4 regions of the Enterococcus spodopteracolus genome follow, and region 3 is predicted to be linked to each of the others. Evidence: predicted binding sites of a transcription regulator. Region 3 holds the regulator's gene; each other region holds the start of a gene.

Region 1 (3,223 bases), on a different contig from region 3:
CCCCAGATCGACCAAAACATTGATTGCTTTACGAGTCGTTTCTGGAGAAGCGTTATACGTGCTTGCTAAAGTGGATCTTGCATGAATCTTCTCGCCGATTTGATAACGATTTTCTACGATTCGTTCAGCCAAATCAACAGCAATCTGTTGATAACGTGGGCGAACCAGTTTGGTTTTTTCACTCATTTTATTCTTCCTCTTTCATCTACTTGTCAGCTAACATCTTACTATGGACGCTTTAAAGAAGCAAAAGTAAACTGGTTTTATTTTTTCTTCTATACAAGAAATCCGGTAATTATCAGTTGATTTCCCAAACTAAACAGTTCGTATCACTCACTTCGAGAATAAAGCGACAACCACGAAAATTTTTTTGATTTTCGTGGTTGTCTTTTTGTTTCTTGCGCTAAAAAACAAATTTCATTTAGCTTGTAAATTTTTTCAAATAGTCACTACTTACATCAAAATGACGGGTAGGAAATTCTGGGAAATAAAGATCACTTGCCCACTGCCAAGCTGCTGTATCTGTATGCAAAGGATTTTTATCAGAAGGATCGTACGGCCACTGTGCAACCCAACAATTTTCTTTTCCTAGACGTGTCATATCCAATTTGTTTTCGGTGAACCAAGAAGCACTCGAATAGTGGACGACGTTTTGATAGCCTCCCTGTTGGATCGCTTTTTGGAAAACCAATGCATTATCTGTCACTTTATCCACGTTCATCTTTGGATTTTCGCTATCGTTGACAACAACAGTTGATGATGGCAGGTTCAACTCTTTCATATAATCCAATAAAAACTGAGCTTCCCCTTTTGTGTCAGCTTCTTCATTGAACCACGCATAATGGTAGACACTTACTTTTAGGCCTGCCGCAACGGCTGAAGCAATCTGTTCAGGAGCAAGCGGATTTTTATACGAGTCTCCTTCAGTCAATTTTACGACTACCCCTTTAATGCCGTAGTTTTTCATCGTTTGAAATTCTTCACTCGATATCTTGTCATTATTGGAAGATATGTCAATAAAATCTTTAGCTGGTCTTCCTGGTTCTGCAGCGGAGATTCCTGAATCGTCTGTCAAACTTCGGGTGAGTGATTCTGAGAATTGGCTGCTACTACCTAACACATGTTGATTTTTTTCAGTAATCATAGGTTTGATTGGAATCGAAATTGCCTCTGCTGTTCCTCCAACGTAAACTAGTAAAGTAAAACAAATAACACCTACCCATTTGATCATTGTACGCATCTTGGATCGCTTCCTTTTATTGAATTTTCAAAGCATCAACAAGACGTCCTGTTGGCTCTATTTAAACAAAAATCTAGGAATTAAAAAACAGATAACATGACAATTAACCAATTTTTAAACATAACATCGTTATTAAAAAATTAAAAAAATATTGTTAGTTAAATTTTTACAACATTTATCTTCTTACTACTATACATAGTGAGTACTCTTTTGACTTTTGCTATTTTGATTCGAGTTTCTCTTTTAGATGCTCCTTAAACGCTTCATGATCATTTTTCTTTTTGTGAAAAAATTTCTATCTCTAAAATGTATAAATACCTTTTTCTTCTGGTTTTGATCTGCATTTATTTCTCTTCTTCTTTCCATCATTTTGCATACTTTTTTCGTTTGTGATTTTTCAATCGAACATTCATTTATTGGCCAGCAAAGGTTAAAAAAATATTTTTTATTGGAGTTTTCCACAAGCATTTCTGTACTAACACAAGCGAATTTGCATGAGATGCTTGTTTTCACTGTTTTTCAAAAACCACAAAACATAGTATTCCACAATTTCCACAACACAAGATGTAGTGTTTGTTGATTGACTTTTTTACTAATAGATTTATACTATTGATTATAGAGAAAACACATGGGCAAGGAGGCAAACAATAATGAACGTAAAAATCTTTTCTAAAAATAATTGTATGCAATGTAAAATGGTGAAACGCTTTTTAGCTGAAAATAAAATTGACTTTGAAGAAGTAAATATCGATGAGCAACCTGAAGCAATCTCATGGTTAAAAGACCAAGGATTCCAAAGTGTTCCAGTCATCACTTCTGACGCAGCAACTGTCATCGGCTTCAGACCAGATCAACTACGTCACTTAGCTAGCTAAGAATCATTCAAACAGTTGTCAAATAGATCGAGGATCAACTTGGTCCTCTGCCACCATGGATTTGATGGACTTACGGCTCTTGTCCGTAACCTCCCCAAATCCTTTTTTACAGCAATGAACACCACTATATCTTGTGGTCAAACACGTATCATCAAAATCAAAAAGAAGGTTGGGCGTATGTATGAGTCTTAAAAATCTAAAAGATGTCAGCTACTTTAAGCTGAATAATGAAATCAATCGACCAGTCAACGGGCAAATCCCTTTAAATAAAGATAAAGAAGCTTTAGCTGCTTTTTTTGAAGAAAATGTCAAACCAAATACGATGACGTTTCCAACAGTGATCGACAAAATCCAGTATTTGATCGACAACCAATATTTAGAAGCAGAGTTCATTCAATTATATAGTAGTGAATTTATTGAAAAACTTTATCAATTCCTATTCGAACAAAACTTTACATTTAAATCATTCATGGCAGCCTATAAATTCTACTCTCAATATGCGTTAAAAACAAATGATGGTTCTGCCTACTTGGAATCTTATGAAGATCGTGTCGCATTCAATGCGTTGTATTTTGCGAATGGCGACGAAGAACTAGCCTTAGCTTTAGCTGATGAAATGATCCATCAACGTTATCAACCAGCAACCCCTTCATTTTTGAATGCTGGCCGTAAACGTCGGGGTGAACTTGTTTCTTGTTTCTTGACTCAAGTAACGGATGATATGAATTCGATCGGTCGTTCGATCAACTCTGCCTTACAACTTTCACGAATCGGTGGCGGTGTTGGGATCACTCTTTCTAACCTACGTGAAGCCGGAGCGCCGATCAAAGGCTACGAAGGTGCAGCTAGCGGTGTTGTTCCAGTAATGAAATTGTTTGAAGATAGCTTTAGTTATTCGAACCAATTAGGACAACGTCAAGGTGCGGGTGTCGTTTATTTAAACGTCTTCCACCCAGACATCATGATGTTCCTTTCAGCAAAAAAAGAAAATGCAGATGAAAAGATTCGTGTGAAGACTTTATCACTTGGTGTGATTGTCCCAGATAAATTCTATGAATTAGCACGTAAAAACCAAGAAATGTATCTATTCAGCCCATACAGTGTGGAA
Region 2 (3,223 bases), on a different contig from region 3:
AAAGAACAGCGTTTTATCCAACCGCAAATTTATCATTTTGTTTGGCAACAATATCAGCGTTATGGATTTACAACTGGCTTTTTCGACAGTATCCCTCGGGTGATGAGAAATGGTTTTTTAAAGATTTTACGTAAAGAACGCGAAGAAAAACAGCAAGCTACAACAAAAACTGTGACAGAAACTGAATGGCAAGAACTTGCAAAGAAAATCAAAAAACAATCCGTCGCCTCTTTGCTCCAAGAATATGAACAAGCAGACTATGTATTTACTTCAGAACAACAGCTTGCATTAAAAAAGTTCCAAGAATTGGAATCAGTGATACAAACGCTGGATGAAGACATTAGAATGTTGCTCAAGGATTTGATTTAGGTGACTCGAATCGCTGAGAGAATCTTGGTATGATGATACCTAGAAATAAGTGAGGAAAGTCCCAGCCTATTTTGGGTGACTTTCTCGCTTTAGTAAGAGGTTTGAAAACAAACCAATTTCTAGTACAAGGTTATTTAGTGTTTTCCATCAAGAAACATGGTGCGAAAAATATTCTGCTTCCATACGCTGCATTCGCGCTCTTTCTTTTTTGTTGTACCAAGGAGAGACAGTAAAGGCTAATAAATCATTGATCAAGTAAACAGAGCTATTGATAAACATCGCTAAACTAGCAGACCCATGGGTATAGGAAACATACCATAAGACCATTTGTGCAAGACCAGAAGCAAGCCACCAATAATACTGATTGTTGTAGCGAAGGAAGCTAATGATTCCGGCAGAAAGACTGATCGAAAAAGCAATGGCATCGATCCAAGGACGAGGGTCGTCTGTATACGTACCAATCAAATAACCTGAAATCAAGTAAACGAAAACAGTCCCGGTTAATGCAATCAACCAACTTTTCCCACTAAATTCTCGAATTTTAGAAGCCATATTATGATTCCATTCTTTACTTAATAAAACTGGGATATCCAATGTGACCATATAAGCAATTTGTTCGCCGATACTTAAATAGTTTTTGGCAGAAAAGCCAACAACGATAAAACAAATAGCAGAGAGAATTCCTAGAATACCGTTGACTGATTTAGCGGCATTGATTGATAAAATACATAACACCCCTAGATTTGTCCCGATAAAAGTAATGATCGACAACCAAGTGATTGGCTGATTCACAAGTGTCATGACTTGGCAACCTAGGCTAAAATAGAATAGATAATAATTTTGTTGTGGCCAGCCTTTCAATTGATGAATCAAAAATCTGAAATAATTACTCATAATAAAAAACCCCTTAAAACACAATATATAGTGCTTTCTTATTTTTAGAGACACAAATTATTGTATTCCTTTTAAAATTTATTTCTAGTCTTTCATTTAAAAAAAATATATGTTATTATTCGATTTTATTGTTTTCTGAGAAACATTTACTTTCAAATGATGAAAAGTAAGAGGCCATTTGATGTGGTCTCTCTTTTTTTGTGCAGCGGGAGAAAAATCTTTGCTATGTTTAAAAGTACTGATAAGATAAAGGAAACAAAAAGATTGGAAGTGTGAGAATGAATTTAACAACCGTTCACCATGTTGCGATCATTGTGTCGGATTATCAAAAGTCACGTGCTTTTTATGTTGATTTGCTAGGTTTTGAAGTTATTCGTGAAAATTATCGAGAAGACCGTGGCGATTATAAGTTAGATTTAAAACTAGGAGATATGGAGCTTGAGATTTTCGGCATCAAAGATGCACCTAAAAGACCGAGCTATCCAGAAGCTTGTGGTTTGAGGCACTTAGCATTCAAAGTGGAACATATCGAAGAAACAGTCGCGGAATTACAAGAATTGGGGATTGAAACTGAACCAGTCCGTATCGATACCTTTACAGGCGAAAAAATGACTTTCTTTTTTGATCCAGACGGATTGCCGTTGGAGTTACACGAATAAAGGTAACAAATTTGTCACTTTTTCTTTCGTTCATTCGATTTTTTTCTTTCCTATTTCTTGTTATTCTAGTAAAAAACGGGGAGAGAATGGAATGAAAAAAATAATCATTGCAGCATCGATTGCTATCATTGTTAGCTTAGCGGCTTCGTTAGGACTATTGGATGCAAACTTTTCTTTTGATGACATCAGTGACCAAGAATATCAAATCTCATTGCAAAAGGCAGTGTCTATTTTGCGAGATGAGTACCATGAAGAGAAAGTCAGTCGTATCCAGTTCAACCAATTAGACGAAGACCAAAGTAATAAAAAGATGTATGAATATATTTTTTATACTCCCAATCGAGTGATCACAGTGAATCCAATCTCAGGAAAGACGATGGTTGTTGATAAAAGCCGAAACGAACCAGGGCAATTCTTTCACTTGAAAACGATCCATCAAGTAAAACATCCACAGGCAGCAATGAAAGAAGCAGTCCATAAAGTCGGGAAGCATCACGGGAAAGCAAAAAGTTGGGAAATCACGACAAAAAGTGGTCAATTGTATTATTGTGTAGCCGTTGATGGACCGAAACGTTTAGAAGATGTACTGATCAGTGCTTGAAAGAGAAGTGGTTTCACTTCTCTTTTTTTCTAGATAAGAGTAAGCTAAAAGTGTAAAACAAAGAAGGGATTGAGGGAATCATGCAAAAAATGGTTTGTCCAAACTGTGGGAAAAAATTCACTTATGAAGAAGTAAATCATATCGTTGAACACGTAAAAAAAGAGATGCCGATCGTTTGCCCCTACTGTCGTTTTGAAGCAAAAGCAATCGTTTCAAATGGTTATTTCGTGACACAAAAAATTGAAGATTATTTGAATTAGCTGTTTTGCTCTGAGATTTCATTATGGTAAAATGAAAAAAAGGAGTGTCAGAAATGATTCGTAATGCAAAAAAAGAAGATGCGGCAGCTATCGCTCCGCTTATTTTAGTTATATTGAAAGATATGGATCTACCGTTTCTTTTAAAGTACGGTGAAGAAAAAACATTAGAAGTCTTGGAAGAAGCTATTACAGACCCAGACTATCGTTACAGCTATACAAGAGGGATCGTTGATGAGCGAGAAGGCAAGGTAGCAGGAATCGTTTACGGTTATACAGATGAAGAAGAACCAATCATCGACCAACCGTTAGAAAAAATCTTACAAAAGCATGGCATTTATGAGCAAGTAAAAATGTTTACGGATAGAGAAACATTCCCTGATGAATGGTATTTAGATTCTATCTGTGTTTCAGAAGAATTTAGAGGACAAGGAATCGGTTCC
Region 3 (3,223 bases):
TCGTTGCCAAACACCAATCGTGAAAACGAAAGTTGCGCAAAGGGGGACGCACTATTGTCCAACATGTCAGAAATTAAGAATATCCAAGTAGGATTTGTTTTAGGTTTGACTGGGGGAATTGCGACAGGCAAGAGTACTGCCGCTGCTATTTTCCAACAATATGGCTTTCCAGTGATTGATGCCGATCAAGTGGCAAGAGAAGTCGTTGAACCGGATACGCCAGGACTTCATGCGTTGATTCAAGCATTTGGGAAAGAGATCCTCCAACAGGACGGCCACTTAGATCGGGCAAAACTTGGACAATTGATTTTCGGCTCTGTCACTGCACGTGAGCAATTGAATCAAGTATTAGATCCATTTATCCGTGGGAGAATCACTGAAGAAATCATAGAGAAGAAAGCACAATATCCGCTAATCGTCGTCGATATTCCTTTATTGTATGAAGGACAGTATGATACACAGATGGATGCCGTCGCAGTTGTCTATATTCCTGAATCTCAGCAAATCGAACGCTTGATGGTACGCAATCAATTATCGAAACAAGAAGCAGAACAACGAGTGAAAAGCCAACTGTCAATCGAGGAAAAGAAACGACGTGCGGATATCGTATTTGATAATCGCCAAACCAAGGAAGATTTATCCGCTGTAATTAAAAAATGGTTGTTGCTTAATCGCTTTCTTTGAGTAAATCGCAACATTTTGCTATGCTATTTATATAAAGAAAGAGGGGGAGATGATACGATGGGTACATTCAAAAACCAAAAAGATAAAGTAGTAGGTTCTGCGAAAGAAAAAATTGGTGAGATTCTCCACAAAGAAGATTTACAGGAAAAGGGCCAGATCCAAGCAGAAGAAGGTAAAATTCGTGAAGATGAATATCGGGCGAGAATTGCTGAGTTAGAAGACCAACATGTCGAAAAAGAATCCAAGCGACAGGACTTAACCACAGAACGCAAAGATCCAGAAACAAGCCCTGAAGTAAACCAAGACCCCCAAGTCGATCATCGTTCAACAGAACAAAAAATCGAAGAAGAACGAATGAAACATTACACGGGAATCGAAGATAAACTATAGGGATTACCCAAGCATTTAGTAAAATAGAAAATCAAAAAGAAACAGGCTGGTGCTAAACACCAGTCTGTTTTCGTTCGTTGAGATAAAAACACAACAAATCTTTCATTTCAAGCGATTTTTTAACTGGGACAGTCGCATTGCTTAATTGTTTCATGTTATACTAAAGTTAGTAATAAGAAAACGTTTATTACGATCCACTTGAATTAGTTCAATAAAAAATCAGTGGAAAAAAATCTAAAACAATAAGCAGTGAAGTTGTGAAAATCACTTTGAACTGAGTAATAAGATATAAATTGAAAAAATCCTTTTCATATTTTATAATTTTTAAGCTTAGTGTTGAAAACCAGTCTTCTTAAGACCAATGATCCATAATTGGTGGAAAGAGTTGACTGATAGAACAACTTCATTTGGTACATTCAAATAAGCGATTAAACTACACCAAGAGAGGTGAAATTACGATGAGATGTCCTAGATGTCAACATAACAACTCAAGAGTGATCGATAGTCGTCAAGCTGACGATGGTCGTGCGATAAGAAGACGCCGTGAGTGCGAAAAATGTTCCTTCCGTTTTACGACCTTTGAGCGAATTGAAGCGGCACCTTTATTAGTCATCAAGAAAAATGGTGAACGAGAAGAATTCAATCGTGACAAGATTTTACGTGGATTGATCCGTTCTGCCGAAAAACGTCCAGTAGCGATGGAACAAATGGAACAGATCGTCAACCATGTTGAAAATCGTGTAAGAAGTCTTGGCGAAAATGAGGTTTCAACTAATCTGATCGGTGAATACGTCATGGAAGATTTAGTCAACTTAGATGAAATCGCCTATATTCGCTTTGCGAGTGTCTATCGTCAATTCAAAGATATGTCTGTCTTTTTGAAAGAATTACAAGATATTGTTGATAAAGCAAAAGATACGGGTAATAGTGAAAATGATGCGTAATTAATAAAGGAGGGAGTATTCCTTGGAAAATGCGTGGAAAGAATTACAACCGAAAAATATTTACCAAGGAAGAAAGAGCAGTCCTTTAAAAGAAGAAGGAAAGTCTGCCTTGTTATTCCTTTACCAACCATTGATCGGGGGAGAAGCGTTGAGTCTTTACTTGACGCTGTATTCGGAGATCTCGTTAGAAACTGGCGTAGGTCCTGAAGGACTACACGCCGATTTATTGAGTAGTCTAAGTTGTGGCTTACCGCAATTTTATGAGGCACGAAAAAAATTAGAAGGAATCGGTCTTTTAGAAGTCTATTTCAAAAAAGATGAAAATTTGGGTAATTGTTTTCTTTATGAGGTGTTAGAACCGATGGACGTTCCTACGTTTTTCAATGATACGTTACTTTCTTTTTTACTTCTAGAAAAAGTTGGCGAACGTCGATTCAACCAATTGACAGAATTATTTAAGCCAAAAAATCTTTCGCATGAAGGCTATCAAAAAATCACTAAGAAGTTTTTGGAAGTCTATCGGTTCAATGAAACAGTCTATGCAGCAAACCAAGAACAAGTGGAATCGATCCAGCAAAAATTCACACCTGTTGAACCCAAATCATTGATCGCAGATTCAGACTCGTTTGACTGGACGTTTTTAACCGATTGGTTGAAGAAACAACACATCAATCAGTTGACAGAACCAGTTCTGCAACAAGCGAAAACATACCAACAACTCTATGGCTTCGATGAACTGACTTTAGGAGAGTTGATTCTACAGTCATTTGATTTTACGACAGAAGAAGTATCTTTAAAAGAACTCCAACGGATCGTCTTGTTACGGCAGCAACAGCAGAATACGTTGCGACAATCGAGCAACACTCTGGTTACCGATCAGTCTGCTGAAACAGGTGTCCCTGTCAATCAGGCGTTGCCTAGTGCTGCACAACAATTGATCCAAGTCGCACGCCAAACCCCACCGATGCGTTATCTCGAAGCGATAAAAAAAGAAAAAGGCGGGTATGTTTCCAAACAGGAAAATTGGTTGTTGCAAGATTTGGTCACCCAATCTGGTCTGTCTAGCAGTGTCATCAACATTTTGATCAACTATGTGTTAGTCATAAAAAACCATGCGAGCTTAAATGCGAGCTTCGTGAATACGATCGCTAATGAGTGGGCGCAAAAAAAAATCAGTATGCCAGAAGAAGCGATTGAGCATCTCC
Region 4 (3,223 bases), on a different contig from region 3:
AAGTCTTTGGCTTCTGCATTATTTTCCCACGCACCGCCAAAGAAAGAAGCAGCGACTTCATAAAGTCCGATGTAGCCTAATGAAACAGTTGCTCGACGATTTTTAAATAATTCATCTACAGCATCGGTACGAGATAGTCGTTTACCGAATGCACCATACATGTAAAGGATCGGTGCATTTGCAGGAATCGCTTCTTTACAACGTTCGACTCGATAAACTAAGGCATCTTTCATGATTGACAAGCGATCTGAAAGTAATTGCCAGAATTTTTCTTGGTCACCGTCTGCTTCTAAGGCGATCCGCGGCAAGTTCAACGTAACCACACCTAGATTCATTCTTCCGACATTCACTTCTTCACCGTTCTCGTCTTTCCAACCTTGTAAGAAGGAGCGACAGCCCATTGGTACTTTGAAACTTCCTGTCAATTCAACGATCTTGTCATAATTTAGAATATCTGGGTACATTCTTTTTGTGGCACATTCTAAGGCTAATTGTTTGATGTCATAGTTTGGATCAGTTGGTTTCAGATTGATTCCGTCTTTTAGTGTAAATATCAATTTGGGGAAGATCGCTGTCCGTTTCTCACTTCCTAATCCATTGATTCGGATTTGTAAAATCGCTTTTTGGATTTCTCGTTCAAACCAATTTTTACCTAGACCGAAGCCGAGTGAAGTAAAAGGCGTTTGTCCGTTGGAAGTGAAAAGTGTATTGATCTCATATTCCAAACTTTGCATAGCATCAAAAATATCTTTTTTGGTTTTTGCTTTTGCATAGGCTTCTTGCCGTTCGGGTGTGTCGATCCATTCTTTGGCATCAATTAAATGCTTTTTGTAATTTAATTGTGCAAAAGGAGCAAGCAATTCATCTGTACGATCGGCAGAACATCCGCCATATTGGCTAGATGCAACATTGGCAATGATCTGTGAGATCTGTGCCGTTGCTGTTTGGATCGATTTTGGTGATTCGACTTCTGCATTTCCGATTTTAAACCCGTTATTCAGCATACCTTTGAAGTCGATCAAACAGCAATTTGTCATTGGTGTATACGGATGGTAATCGAGATCATGATAATGGATATCGCCTTTTTGATGTGCGTTGGCAATATGCGGTGGAAGTAATTTCAATCCGATCGATTTCCCAACGATGCCAGCAGTCAAGTCACGCTGTGTATTGAATACATTACTATCCTTGTTCGCATTTTCGTTGACAACACTTTGGTCTTTATTGATCAGTTTCTCGATTGAAAAGTTGATATCTGTTGCTTTACTACGAGCAAAATCACGTTTTGTTCGATAATGGATATATTCTTCTGCTAAGGCATATTCGTTTTTTTCTAACAAAATATGTTCAACGATGTTTTGGATCTCATAGATTTTTACGTTATTTGCGAAGCGATTTTTGATTTCTTTGATCACAAGTTCTGCGATTGATTGGATCTTTTCGTACGTAATAGGAGATAAGGAACCGTGAATTTTCTTTTCTGCTTTGATCAGTGCGGCATTTATTTTCTGTTCATCAAATGGTACCTCGCGTCCATCGCGTTTGATGACAGTCATTTTTTTGGTTTCAGGCTGTTTTTCTAGCACAGCCATTTCTTGATCTGTTCGTTTCATTTTCTTCAGCTCCTACAAAAATTGTTCTTGTCTATCATAAAACAAATTGAAGAAAGGAGCAACTAATTATCTGCTACATATAGTGTTTTATCCCTGTATAATTGAATGAGTATACTATATATGGTGTATATTATCTTGTGAAAAAAAGTGAAAACGTGCAGTATCAGCTTTTGAAAAATACGTATTATTTTTTTTTGAATAAAAAAATTGAATAAAAAAAATTCAGGATAATTTTCTTGAGTGACCAGGTGACAAAATCAAAAGGGAAAAAAATGAAAGGATGTGCTACTATTCAATTAAGGATAAAGGTGGAGGACTAGCATGAGTAAAATAATCGAAGTAAAACATTTAAGTAAAAGTTATGGAAGTAGTAAATCACCGGTTAAGGTGTTAGACAATGTTTCTTTTTCAGTTGAAGAAGGAGAGTTTATTGGCATCATGGGACCAAGTGGAGCGGGAAAGACGACTCTGATGAATATCTTATCAACGATCAATCTACCAACGATGGGCAGTGTGATGATCCAAGGAAATGAAATCACAAAAATGAAAAAACATGAATTGAGTGATTTCAGACGAAAAAAAATTGGCTTTATCTTTCAAACGTTCAATCTTATAGATACATTGAATGGTAAAGATAATATTTTACTTCCTTTAGCTGTTGAAAATATGGCGAAAGATGAAATGGACCGAAGAGTTTTACATGTGGCCCAGCTTTTGGGGATCGAAGAATTACTAAAACGTTATCCTGATGAAATGTCAGTTGGACAAAGACAACGGATTGCGGCAGCTAGAGCTTTAGTAGTAGAACCAGAGGTGATTTTCGCGGACGAACCAACCGGATCATTGGATTCAAAATCAGCAACAGAATTGTTGAATTATTTAAAAACAGTGAACGAAGTTGAAAAATCAACGATCTTATTAGTGACACATGATCCTTATACAGCTAGTTATTGCAACCGTATTTTATTTATCAAAGATGGGGTGATTTTTTCAGAAGTGATCCGCCGTGGGACAAGAAAAGAATTCTTTGAAAAAGTCATCGATATGCAGGCGACGATTGGAGGAGGCGGTAAAATCAATGCTTTATAAATTAGCCGCAAAAAGTTTTTTAAAACAATCAAGGGGCTATCTTGTCTATTTCTTCAGTTTGACCTTATCGACGATGATCTATTACTCTTTTAGCGCGATGACCTATGACCAATCACTGATTCGAAGGGCAAGTCAAGATGTTTCGATAGATAATATTTTAAAGCTTGGTAGTTGGATCATTACTGTTGTTTTACTCTTTTTCGTGCTCAGTGCTAATCGCTTTTTTCTCAATCGGAGACAAAAAGAGATTGGGATCTATCAATTATTCGGAATCAGCAAATTCCAGATTTCATCAATCTATGTGTTGGAAACGATGACCATTGGTTTTTTTGCTTGTATGTTAGGGATTTTATTGGGAAGTATTTTCTCAAAATTGTTTCAAATGATTTTAGTGCGAATGATGAAGATGGACATTACTAGTCGTTTTTTTATTCCTATCCCGTCCATTTTTGAAACCGTTGTGGTATTTTTTGTTATTCTTTCGGCAGTTTCTCTTTATTCACTATGGAAGATTTGGAGTT

The links. Region 3 encodes NrdR, which represses ribonucleotide reductase genes. Its sites were predicted from a motif close to ACACNATATATNGTGT; they were not measured.
Region 1: nrdH (glutaredoxin-like protein NrdH) is a predicted target of NrdR. The motif match lies at 1,798-1,813, and genes of this name have one in related genera.
Region 2: pnuC (nicotinamide riboside transporter PnuC) is a predicted target of NrdR. The motif match lies at 1,282-1,297, and genes of this name have one in related genera.
Region 4: nrdD (anaerobic ribonucleoside-triphosphate reductase) is a predicted target of NrdR. The motif match lies at 1,725-1,740, and genes of this name have one in related genera.

The regions. Positions count from the first base shown of each region.
Region 1 is NZ_JARJHD010000001.1:128,661-131,883, reverse strand. It holds gene P3R27_RS00615 (GntR family transcriptional regulator) at 1-186, opposite strand, end outside; gene P3R27_RS00610 (GH25 family lysozyme) at 422-1,240, opposite strand; gene nrdH (glutaredoxin-like protein NrdH) at 1,891-2,115, shown strand; gene nrdE (class 1b ribonucleoside-diphosphate reductase subunit alpha) at 2,297-3,223, shown strand, end outside.
Region 2 is NZ_JARJHD010000001.1:358,158-361,380, forward strand. It holds gene P3R27_RS01645 (hypothetical protein) at 1-369, shown strand, start outside; gene pnuC (nicotinamide riboside transporter PnuC) at 517-1,263, opposite strand; gene gloA2 (SMU1112c/YaeR family gloxylase I-like metalloprotein) at 1,542-1,922, shown strand; gene P3R27_RS01660 (hypothetical protein) at 2,014-2,523, shown strand; gene P3R27_RS01665 (hypothetical protein) at 2,604-2,783, shown strand; gene P3R27_RS01670 (GNAT family N-acetyltransferase) at 2,837-3,223, shown strand, end outside.
Region 3 is NZ_JARJHD010000002.1:293,305-296,527, forward strand. It holds gene mutM (DNA-formamidopyrimidine glycosylase) at 1-91, shown strand, start outside; gene coaE (dephospho-CoA kinase) at 64-684, shown strand; gene P3R27_RS04255 (hypothetical protein) at 742-1,074, shown strand; gene nrdR (transcriptional regulator NrdR) at 1,533-2,018, shown strand; gene P3R27_RS04265 (replication initiation and membrane attachment family protein) at 2,041-3,223, shown strand, end outside.
Region 4 is NZ_JARJHD010000004.1:202,666-205,888, reverse strand. It holds gene nrdD (anaerobic ribonucleoside-triphosphate reductase) at 1-1,613, opposite strand, end outside; gene P3R27_RS07675 (ABC transporter ATP-binding protein) at 1,935-2,702, shown strand; gene P3R27_RS07670 (ABC transporter permease) at 2,692-3,223, shown strand, end outside.